Regions from separate parts of the Aquitalea sp. USM4 genome, predicted to be linked through region 2. Evidence: predicted binding sites of a transcription regulator. Region 2 holds the regulator's gene; the other holds the start of a gene.
The links. Region 2 encodes FNR, which switches genes on or off when oxygen is low (the NO sensors DNR and NnrR bind a similar motif). Its sites were predicted from a motif close to TTGATNNNNATCAA; they were not measured.
Positions count from the first base shown of each region.

Region 1: a site for FNR is predicted at 2,679-2,692, ahead of DKK66_RS17930 (ribonucleoside triphosphate reductase). Genes of this name have one in related genera too.

Region 1 covers NZ_CP029539.1:3,897,147-3,902,500, forward strand. Annotated here, with positions in the region: gene DKK66_RS17920 (anaerobic ribonucleoside-triphosphate reductase activating protein) at 1-617, opposite strand, end outside; gene nrdD (anaerobic ribonucleoside-triphosphate reductase) at 595-771, opposite strand; gene DKK66_RS17930 (ribonucleoside triphosphate reductase) at 883-2,589, opposite strand; gene DKK66_RS17935 (ATP-binding protein) at 2,854-4,626, shown strand; gene DKK66_RS17940 (hemagglutinin repeat-containing protein) at 4,680-5,354, opposite strand, start outside.
Region 2 covers NZ_CP029539.1:2,291,486-2,296,839, forward strand. Annotated here, with positions in the region: gene DKK66_RS10670 (RNA methyltransferase) at 1-421, shown strand, start outside; gene DKK66_RS10675 (DUF1853 family protein) at 399-1,331, shown strand; gene DKK66_RS10680 (flavodoxin family protein) at 1,328-1,786, shown strand; gene fnr (fumarate/nitrate reduction transcriptional regulator Fnr) at 1,913-2,659, opposite strand; gene hemN (oxygen-independent coproporphyrinogen III oxidase) at 2,772-4,178, shown strand; gene DKK66_RS10695 (Rrf2 family transcriptional regulator) at 4,274-4,747, opposite strand; gene hmpA (NO-inducible flavohemoprotein) at 4,832-5,354, opposite strand, start outside.

The DNA of each region.
Region 1 (5,354 bases), 1.6 Mb from region 2:
GCATCCCGCCCCTGTTGCAAGGCGGCATGGGTGACGCCCCTGGCCTGCAGTGTTGCCGCAAGCCAGTGCAGGCTGTCTGCCGTCATCACGCGCGGGTCCAGCGTGGTGCGGCATTCCAGCGTGGCTCCACCGTCCGCTACCATGTCCAGCGCAACATCCAGTGCCTGCCACATGCGGCTTTCGCTGCCGGGCACGCCGGTGACGGCATCCACCCCGCCGGGCGCGGCCTTGATGTCGAGACCAATCCAGTCCACCAGGCCTTTGAGTGCCGCCAGCCGTTGCGGGTAGATGCCCGCCGTGTGCAGGCCGATGGCCAGGCCCAGCTGGCGGGCGTCCTGTATCCAGTCCACCAGTTGCGGGGCCAGGGTGGGTTCGCCACCGGAAAACACCACCCCATCCAGAAAGCCGACCCGCGCCGCCAGCATGCTGCGCACTTCTGGCCAGGCCAGTTGCCCGGCACTGCGGGCTTGCAGGCCGGGGTTGTGGCAATAGCCGCAGCGCCAGGGGCAGCCGGCGACAAACACGGTGGCCACCAGCCGCCCCGGCCAGTCACAACTGGAAAACGGGGCGACACCGGCCAGCGCCAGGCTGGATTCAGTGGTGCAGGTGCTGTTCATCAAAATGCACGCGCTCGGCAAATTCGCCCTGCTTGCCGGTATTGAAGGCGGATACCGGGCGGAAGTAACCCATGACGCGGGTCCATACTTCGCAGCGGGTGCGCAGGGACGGGTCCAGCTGTTCCGCCTGTTTGATGTCGGTTTGATGGGACATATTGCTCTCCTGTGAGGGTTGGGGTTTAGGCGCGGCTAACAAAATGGCGTGATGCCCTGGGGCCAGCTGGCCCAAGGCTGCGGCAGGCTCTTGTCAGCCTCGACAAGCATTTCAGCAGCAAGGCGCGGTGGCTGCCGTGGTACGGGCCAGCAGTTCGGCGTCGCACTTGGGGCAGAATTCATGATGACCACTCAGATAGCCGTGCTGCGGGCAGACCGAGAAGGTGGGCGTCACCGTGATGTAAGGCAGGCGGAAGCGTTGCAGCGAACGGTGCACCAGCTGCTTGCAGGCCGTGGCCGAGCTGACCGCCTCGGTCATGTACAGGTGCAGCACGGTACCGCCGGTGTAGCGCGCCTGGAGTGGCTCCTGATGTTGCAGGGCGACAAAGGGGTCGTCGGTATGCCCCACCGGCAGCTGGCTGGAGTTGGTGTAATAAGGCTTGTCGATTGGCCCGGCTTGCAGGATGTCGGGGTAGCGCTTGCGGTCTTCGCGGGCAAAGCGGTAGGTGGTGCCTTCCGCCGGGGTGGCCTCCAGGTTGTACAGATGGCCGGTGTCTTCCTGCATCTGCACCATGCGGGCACGGATGTGGTCCAGCAGTTGCAGCGCCAATTGCTGGCCGTGGGCGGTGGTGATGTCGTCGGCATCGTTGCTGTAATTGCGGATCAGCTCGTTGATGCCATTCACCCCCACGGTGGAGAAGTGATTGCGCAGCGTACCCAGATAACGCTTGGTATAAGGATACAGGCCGTCGTCCATCCAGCCTTGCACACGTGCGCGCTTGATTTCCAGGCTGGTGCAGGCCAGCGCCAGCAGGCGGTCGGTTTCTGCCAGCAGCCCATCCCAGTCACCACGGAAGCGGTAGCCCAGCCGCGCGCAGTTGAGGGTAACCACCCCCAGCGAGCCGGTTTGCTCGGCGCTGCCAAACAGGCCGTTGCCGCGTTTGAGCAGCTCGCGCAGGTCCAGTTGCAGGCGGCAGCACATGGAGCGCACCATTTGCGGTTCCAGATCCGAATTAAGGAAGTTCTGGAAATACGGCAGGCCGTAGCGGGCGGTCAGGTCGAACAGCAAATCGGCGTTGGCGCTGTCCCAGTCAAAATCGGGCGTGATGTTGTAGGTGGGAATGGGAAAGGTGAACGCCCGGCCATGCGCATCGCCCGCACCCATCACCCGCAGGAAGGCGCGGTTGATGCGGTCCATTTCCGGCTGGCAGTCGCCGTAGCAGAACGGCATTTCCTCACCGGCAATCAGCGGAATCTGCGGGGCCAGGTCGGCCGGGCAGGTCCAGTCGAAGGTCAGGTTGGTGAACGGGGTTTGCGTGCCCCAGCGCGAGGGCACATTCAGGTTGTACACAAATTCCTGCATGGCCTGCTCCAGCGCGGCATCGTCCAGCCCGTCGCGCTTGAGAAAGGGGGCCAGATAGGTATCCACGCTGGAAAACGCCTGCGCGCCCGCCCATTCGTTTTGCAGGGTACCCAGAAAATTCACCATCTGCCCCAGCGCCGCGCTCAGGTGACGCGGCGGAGCCGATTCCACCCGGCCGGGCACACCGTTGAAGCCTTCATGCAGCAGCTGACGCAGCGACCAGCCCGCACAATAGCCTGCCAGCACGTCCAGATCATGCAGGTGGAAGTCTGCCTCGCGGTGGGCCTGCGCCACCTCCGGCGGATAAATGCCGTCCAGCCAGTAGTTGGCGGTGAGCTTGCCAGCGGCATTGAGTATCATCCCGCCCAGGCTGTAGCCCTGATTGGCATTGGCAGAAACGCGCCAGTCGGCGCGGCTGAGGTATTCGTCCAGCGTGGCAAGCGGATTCAGCAGCACGGTATTTTTCATAACAATATATAGTGATTAAAATTTTATAAACACTATATATAGATTTTTATGACCATGCCGGACACAAGACCAAACACTTGATCCGCATCAAGCGCGGTGCCCTGCCAGCCGCCGCGGCAGGCATGTTGGCATAATCGTCATCAGTAAACTGGCAGCCTGAATAGGGCTGGGCCCTATAATGGCCTGCAAGCACAGCCGGGCAGCGCCCTGCGTGCCTGTTCCCGGAAACCAACGGTTCACCCTCTTCCGCACATGATCAACACAGAACAACAAGGCAGGCAGGACAAGGTCCGCATCGAGCAGATCCGCCTCTTGCTCAACAACCTGGGCAGCTCGGTCCTGCCCGGCATTCTGGTGGTACTGCTGGTGGCCTATGCCTTGCAACAGCAGGTTGACCCGCTGCGGCTGACCCTGTGGTGCGTGGTGGTGATTGCCTCCAAGCTGGTGGACTTCATGGATGCCCGCCGCCTGCTGGCCCGTGACATCCGGCCAGCCGAATTGCCGCAGCTGCGGCGGCGTCTGGTGGTACTGCACGCCATCGACGGAGCAGCCTGGGGCAGCCTGATGTGGGTGGGGCTGAACCCGGCGTCGCCCCCCAGCTGGATTCTGGCCATTGCCGTGCTGTCCGGTGTGGCGGGTAACTCCATGTCCATCCTGTCGCCGGTGCTGCCTGCCTTCATCGCCTTCATCACGCTGGAACTGGGCATGATTGCGCTCAAGTCCTTGCAGTCCGATGCACTGGCGCTCAATGCGCTTGGCCTGGCCGCCATCATGTATCTGGCCACCTTGCTGATGCAGGCGCGCAATAGTGCGCAGGCCGCCAAAGGGGCCATCGAGCTGCGCTTTGAAAACCTGGAACTGGTGGACCGGCTGCGTCAGGCTTCGGCCGCGGCACTGCGCGCCCAGCAGGAGGCCGAGCAGGCCAATATCGCCAAATCGAAATTCCTGGCTGCCGCCAGTCACGACCTGCGCCAGCCCATCCACGCACAGGGGCTGTTTCTGGAAGTGCTGGGCAAGACCAAGCTGGACCAGAACCAGCAGTCGCTGATCGGCCATATCCAGAGCGCCACCAATGCCTCGGCGGAAATGCTGCACAGCCTGCTGGATTATTCGCGGGTGGATGCCGGGGTGATTACCCCGCAACTGCAAGCCTTTGCCCTGCAGCCACTGCTTAACAAGATGGAAAGGGAGCTGGCACCGCTGGCCAACACCAAGGGCTTGTTCTACCGCAGTCGTGACACGGCCGAGGTGGTGCTGTCGGACCCGTCACTGATTGAACTGATCCTGCGCAACCTCATCAGCAATGCCATCCGTTACACCCAGCAAGGCGGCATTCTGGTGGGCTGCCGTCGCCGTGGCGACCAGCTGCTGCTGGAGATATGGGACAGCGGCATCGGCATAGACCCGCAGCAACAGCAGGAAATCTTTGACGAATTCCATCAGCTGGGCAATCCGGAACGCGACCGCAAGAAAGGCCTGGGCCTTGGGCTGGCCATCGTGCGCGGCCTCACCCAGCTGCTGCAACACCCCTTGCGGGTGGCGTCGCGGCCGGGCCGCGGCAGCGTGTTTCGCCTTGCCCTGCCACGCATCGCAGTGACCAACCCGTTACCCGCAGAAACCCCGCCACCAGTCAGCATCAGCCAGCCCCTGCCCAGGGCCGCCGTGTTGCTGATCGAGGACGATGACATCGTGCGCAGCAGCATGGTGATGCTGTTGCAAAGCTGGGGTTGCCAGTGCATGGCGGCAGAGTCGCTGGAAGCCGCTCTGCCCTTGCTGGCGCAACAGACGCCTGCCTTGCTGATCAGCGACTACCGGCTGCGCGAAAAGAAAAGCGGCACCGATGCCATCCGTGCCATCCGCAAGGCTGTTGGGCGCGACATCCCCGCCCTGCTGCTGACCGGCGACACCGCCCCGGCGCGGCTGCGCGAAGCCAGTGACAGCGGCCTGCCCTTGTTGCACAAGCCGGTCAGTCCGCAGCAACTGTACGCTTGCCTGGCAGAATTACTGGCTGACAGTCAGCCATAAAAAAACCTCGACCCTGGATGCGGGCCGAGGTTGTGGCGTTGCGCCAAACCGGCTTAGTTCGGTTTGTCCTTGCCCTGGGTGATGCTGACATCCACCGACGTGCTGTTTTCCAGCTGCAGGCTGCCGCCACCTTGCAAGTCGCCCACCCGCACCGGGATCTTGTCCTTCAGCTCCTTGCCCTTGGTGATCACCTTGTCTGCCGCCTGACCCAGCTTGCTGTTCTTGGCCTTGTCCAGCAAGGAGCTTTCCGGCTGATTAGCCGCCTTGCTGATGGCATCACCGGCATTGCTCAGACTATTGGTGCCAGAGGTTTTTTTCTTGTTCACCACATCGGCCGCTTCCTTGGCCAGGGCGGTTTGCTTGTCGCGGTCAGTCTGCGTCTTGGTGGTGTCATTGGCTGCGGTATCGTTGGTGGTTTTTTTCTTCAAGGTCACCGTGGCTCCTGCGGACAGGTCCACCCCGCTGCTGGACGACACTGCTTTTTGCTTGATGACCTGACCACCCGCCTGAGCGGATACCGTTTCCCCTGCCTTCAATGCCGTGCCTTCCAGCTTGATGTCCTGACCGGCAGACAGCTTGAGTTTGCCACCGCTATTTAGCGTGGCCACGCTAGCGCTGTCCTTCTGGCTCTGTCCATACTCGCCCGACAACCCGACGCTGACCGATGCTTCCTTGGTTTCCTTGCCCTTGTCAGTACTGCTACCACCACTGCCACCAGCACTCAGCCC
Region 2 (5,354 bases):
CGAACAGGTGGCGCTGGTGTTCGGCAATGAAACCTTCGGCCTGTCGATTGAAGAAGTGGAGCAGTGCAACCGGCTGGTTACCATTCCGGGCAACCCGGATTACTTCTCGCTCAACCTGGCCATGGCGGTGCAGGTGATGACTTACGAGCTGTTCAGCCATACCGGCGTTGATGTGGAATACCTGCGTCCGGAAAGCGAAACCGCCAGCCTGGGCGAGGTGGAAGGCTTCTGCCAGCATCTGGACCAGACCATGGACGCCATCGGCTACTACCGCCGCCGTAACAGCGAGCGACTGATGCGCCGCATGCGCGCGCTGTTCAACCGTTCCGGCATGCTGCGCGACGAGGTGGACATCCTGCGTGGCCTGATGAAGCAGATCCAGCGCGTGGCAGACGGCCATGAGCACGGCGGCGAATCCTGATCGCGGTTTTTATCTGCCTTACACGCAGCCTGCGCTGCGTGATCTGGCTTTCTTGCTGACCGCCCCTGCTCCCTGGGATAGCGGCTGCAATCTTTCGCCACAACGCCTGCTGGGCCCGGATGGCCCGGCCTTGCTGGCCGCGCTGGAGCAAGACCCGGCACCGCTCTATGCCTGGCTGGCCGACCAGCCCTGTCGCCGTCTGGGCCACTATGCCGAGCGCTTGCTGGCTTTCTGGTTTCACCTCGCGCCCCATATCGAGCTGGTGGCCGCCAATCTGCCGCTACGGGACGCCAGCGGCCGCACCATTGGCGAATTTGATTTCCTGATCCGGCTGGATGGCGAACCACTGCACGTGGAAACCGCCAGCAAATTCTATCTGCAACTGGGCGAGGGGCCGGACAGTCTGGTAGGCCCCAGTCTGCGCGATGCCTGGCTGCTGAAGGCGGGTAAATTGCAGGCGCAGTTGCAGCTGTCCCGCCACCCCCTGGCCCGGCGCGTGTTGCCGCCAGACTTTGTGGCCTGCGCCAGTCAGGCCCGGCTGGCCGGCTGGTTTTTCTATTCCCGACCGTCCCGCCCCATGCCGCCACTGGCTGCGGATCAGCTGCAAGGCTGGTTCAGCCCGCTATTGCAGCCCTGGCCCAGTAGCAGCCCGGCATCACGCTGGATGTGGCTGCCACGCTTGAACTGGCTGGCTCCGGCCCGCGTGGCCGAAGCCGAAGTGCGTGAACAGCACAGCCTGCGCCAGGAATTGCGCCAGGCCGTGGTGCCGCAACTGGTGGCCGAGCTGTTGCCGCTGGGCGATGGCTACTGGGAGGAGGTGGCGCGCGGTTTCGTGGTGCCGCCAGGCTGGCCCGAAGCAACGCGCCTGCAGGCATTGATGGCCACGCTGCCAGGGAGTCCCGCCGCATGAAGCGCTTGCTGTTGTTGTATGCCAGCCAGACCGGCCGCACCTTGCAGCTGGTTGATGCCGTGCGCGCCAGCGTAGCGCAGCTGGCCGATGACCTGCAGTTCAACTGCCTGCCCGCCGAGCAGGCCACACTGGATGATTTGCTGACAACAGACGGCATCGTGCTGGCAACGCCGGAGAATTTTGGCTATATGGCGGGCAAGATGAAGGATTTCTTTGACCGCACCTTCTACCCCGCGCAGGGCCGTACCGAGGGGCTGGCCTGCCTCTTGCTGGTGTCCGCCGGTAACGATGGCATGGGGGCTGTGCACGCCATGCGGCGCATCATCGCCGGCTATGGCTGGCACGAAGTGCTGCCCGCCGTGGTGGTACGCGGCGAGCCGGACGCCGCGCAGCTGGCTGAAGTGGCGGAACGGGCCGAGCAACTGGTGGCCGGCATGCTGATCGGGCGCTGGTAATACCTTGCCCGGAAGAGTTAGTGCTTGCGGAGAATGGCGCGCCTGCCCGGATGGGCGGAAGATGCAAAAAGGGCGGTAAGGCGCATTGCGCCCACCGCCCGGATGGCTGTTACCGTGCCTGTTGGCTTACACGCCGTTGGCGTGGGTACAACCGGAGATCAGGTCCTTGAGTGCATCGGCCTTGATCAGCTGGATGTGCTTGTGGTCCACGCTCAACCAGCCTTGCTGCTGGAACTTGGACAGCGTACGGCTGACAGTTTCCAGTTTCAGGCCGAGGAAGCTTCCGATTTCCTCGCGGCTCATGCGCAGGATGAAATCGTTGGCGGCAAAGCCGCGGGTGGACAGACGCTGTGACAGGTTCAGCAGGAAGGCAGCCAGACGTTCTTCTGCCTTCATGTTGCCCAGGAGCAGCATGACGTTCTGGTCACGCACGATTTCGCGGCTCATCAGCCGGAAAAAGTGGTGTTGCAGGCTGGGAATGTCGCGCCCCAGGCTTTCCATGCGGTTGAAGGGCAGTTCGCAGACTTCGCTGTCTTCCAGGGCAATGGCGTCGCAGCCATGCACATTGGACGAGATGCCATCCAGGCCCATGAGTTCGCCGGACATCAGAAAGCCGGTGACTTGTTCACGACCGTCCTGGCTTGCCACGCTGGTCTTGAAGAAACCGGTGCGCACGGCAAACAGCGACTTGAAGGCTTCGCCACTGCGGAACAGGTATTCACCGCGCTTGAGGCGGCGGCTCTGACGGATAACTGCATCCAGCTGCGTCATTTCGTCGCGGTTCAACCCGATGGGCAGGCAGAGTTCGCGCAGACTGCAGTTGGAGCAGGACACCTTCAGTGCGTGCAGAGTGTGTTGGTGTTGGTCTGACATCGCGTGTTTTGTACAACCCTGTAAAGAAGCTTGACCCTTGTCAAAGCGGAATTCGCACGTTTTCCGCAAATTTACCAGTCCACCTGACGTTTGACTATCAATACCCGACGACATGCACACCACCCATCCGTTTTCGCCTACCCACTGTGAGTTCGACCGAGCATTGATCGAACGTCTTGATGGTTCCGGCCCAAGATACACTTCTTACCCGACCGCAGACCGGTTTACCCCGGCGTTTGGCGAGAAGGACTATAAAAGCTGGCTGATGCAGCGCCATCTGGGCATGCATCAGAACGCTATCTCATTGTACGTACACATACCGTTCTGTAACACGGTTTGTTATTACTGCGGCTGTAACAAGATCATCACCAAGGACAAGAGCCGTGCCGACCGCTACCTCGATTACCTGGAAAAGGAAATCAAGCTGGTTGCCGCCTCGCTTGGCTGCCGGGAAAAGCTGATCCAGCTGCACTTTGGCGGCGGTACGCCAACCTTCCTGTCCGACGAGCAGCTGGACCGCCTGATGACCATGTTGCGTGCCCACTTCGAATTTTTGCCGGAGGGAGAATATTCCATCGAGATCGACCCGCGCAAGGTGGGTCGTGAAACCGTGCATCATCTGGCGCGACTGGGCTTCAACCGCATGAGCGTGGGCATTCAGGACTTTGACCCGCAGGTGCAAGCCGCGGTGAACCGGGTGCAAAGCGAGGAGGAAACGCTGGAAGTGATCGAGGCTGCGCGCGAGGCGGGCTTCAAGTCGGTCAGTGTGGACCTGATCTACGGCCTGCCGCTGCAAACCCGCGAGTCGCTCAAACGCACGCTGGACAAGGTGATTGCCATTGGCCCGGACCGCCTGGCGCTGTACAACTATGCCCATTTGCCCACCGTGTTCATGCCGCAACGGCGCATCAACGAGGCGGACCTGCCAGCCGCCAGCACCAAGCTGGACATCCTGCAGGACGCGGTAAAGAGCCTGGCGGATGCAGGCTATGTATTCATTGGCATGGACCACTTTGCCAAGCCGGAAGATGACCTGGCCATTGCCTTGCGCCAAGCCCGCCTGCAGCGCAATTTCCAGGGCTATTCCACTCATGCCGACTGCGACATGATCGGCCTTGGCGTGTCGTCCATCGGCAAGGTTGGCCCCTGTTACAGCCAGAACGAGAAGGACCTGGACAGCTATTACGCCGCGCTGGACGAAGGCCGGCTGCCGGTAATGCGCGGCATGGTGCTGGATCAGGACGACATCCTGCGTCGCGGCATCATCCAGGCGCTGATGTGCCGCTTCTCCCTGTCGGTGGAAGCCATCGAGCAGGTGCACGGCATCAATTTCGCCGAGTATTTTGCTGCCGAGCTGCCAGCCATCCGCGAGTACCACAAGCTGGGCCTGCTGACCTTTGATGGCGATTTCCTGATGGTGGAGCCCAAGGGGCGTTTCCTGATCCGCAATATCGCCATGCTGTTCGACCGCCATTTGCGTGAACGGGAAACCAAGGCACGTTATTCCAAGACCATCTGATGGTTTTGTTCAGACTGTTTAAAGGGTTATCCCCTAAAAAAGCAGCAAAAAAGCCCGCAGGTAGCGGGCTTTTTCATTGAAAAAGTGATGGTTTTTTACAACACATCCGGTGTGGTTTTGTCGGCCGACTGCGGTCTGGGGCTGCGATGCAGGCGAATGATGGCCTCGCCGGTGGGGCTGGCAATCACGTCGCGCAGCGTATAACTGTCCAGTGTGCTGAAAAATGCCTGCATGCCCACATCCAGCACGGCCTTGAGCTGGCAGTCCTGGCGCAGCGCGCAAGGCGGTTCGGCGCAGTCAATCAGCGGCACATTGCCTTCCAGCGTGCGGATGATGCCGCCCAGGCGGTAATGCTCGGGCGGCTGGGCCAGCGCCAGCCCGCCACCCTTGCCACGGCTGTTGTTCAGCCAGCCTTGCACCCCCATGAAATGCACCACTTTCACCAGGTGATTGCGCGACACCTCGAAGCGTTCGGCAATTTCGCTGATGGTGACCGGTTGCTCCCGGTCGCGGTGCGTCAGGTACATCAGCACGCGCAGGCCAAGGTCGGTAAAGCGGTTCAGTTGCATGGCAGTAAAGTGGGCTGGGAAAGTGCCGCGCAGGATACTCCGCAGTGCGGCAGCTCACAATGCGCAGCGGCAAACAAAGCCAATTCAGCCGGTGGTCATGGCATTGGAGCCAAACACTTCCATGTGGATGCGCGTGGCTTCTACCCCGGCCTCGCGCAGCTGGCGGTGCTGTTGCTGCATGAAGCCTACCGGGCCGCACAAATAATAGTCGGCATCCGGCAGCAGGGCATGGGCACGGATGGCATCGGCATCGATGCGGCCTTGCTGATGGAAGTCCACGCCCAGGATGTCGCTTGCGACCGGGGTTTCATAAAACACGCGCTGCTGCAGCCGCGCATGCTGCTGCGCCAGTGTGCCGACTTCCTGCTTCATGGCGTGAACCGCCCCGTGACGTGCGGCGTGCAAATAGCGGATGGGGCGCGACTGATCACTGGCCAGCAAGTGCTGCAGCATGGACAGCAGCGGAGTCTGGCCCACCCCGGCACTGATCAGCACCACCGGGGTGTCCCGCTCCTGATGCAGCACGAAATCACCAAATGGCGGCGATACCTGCAGGATGTCCCCTTCGGCCAGTTCGGCATGCAGGATGCCGGATACCTTGCCGGCG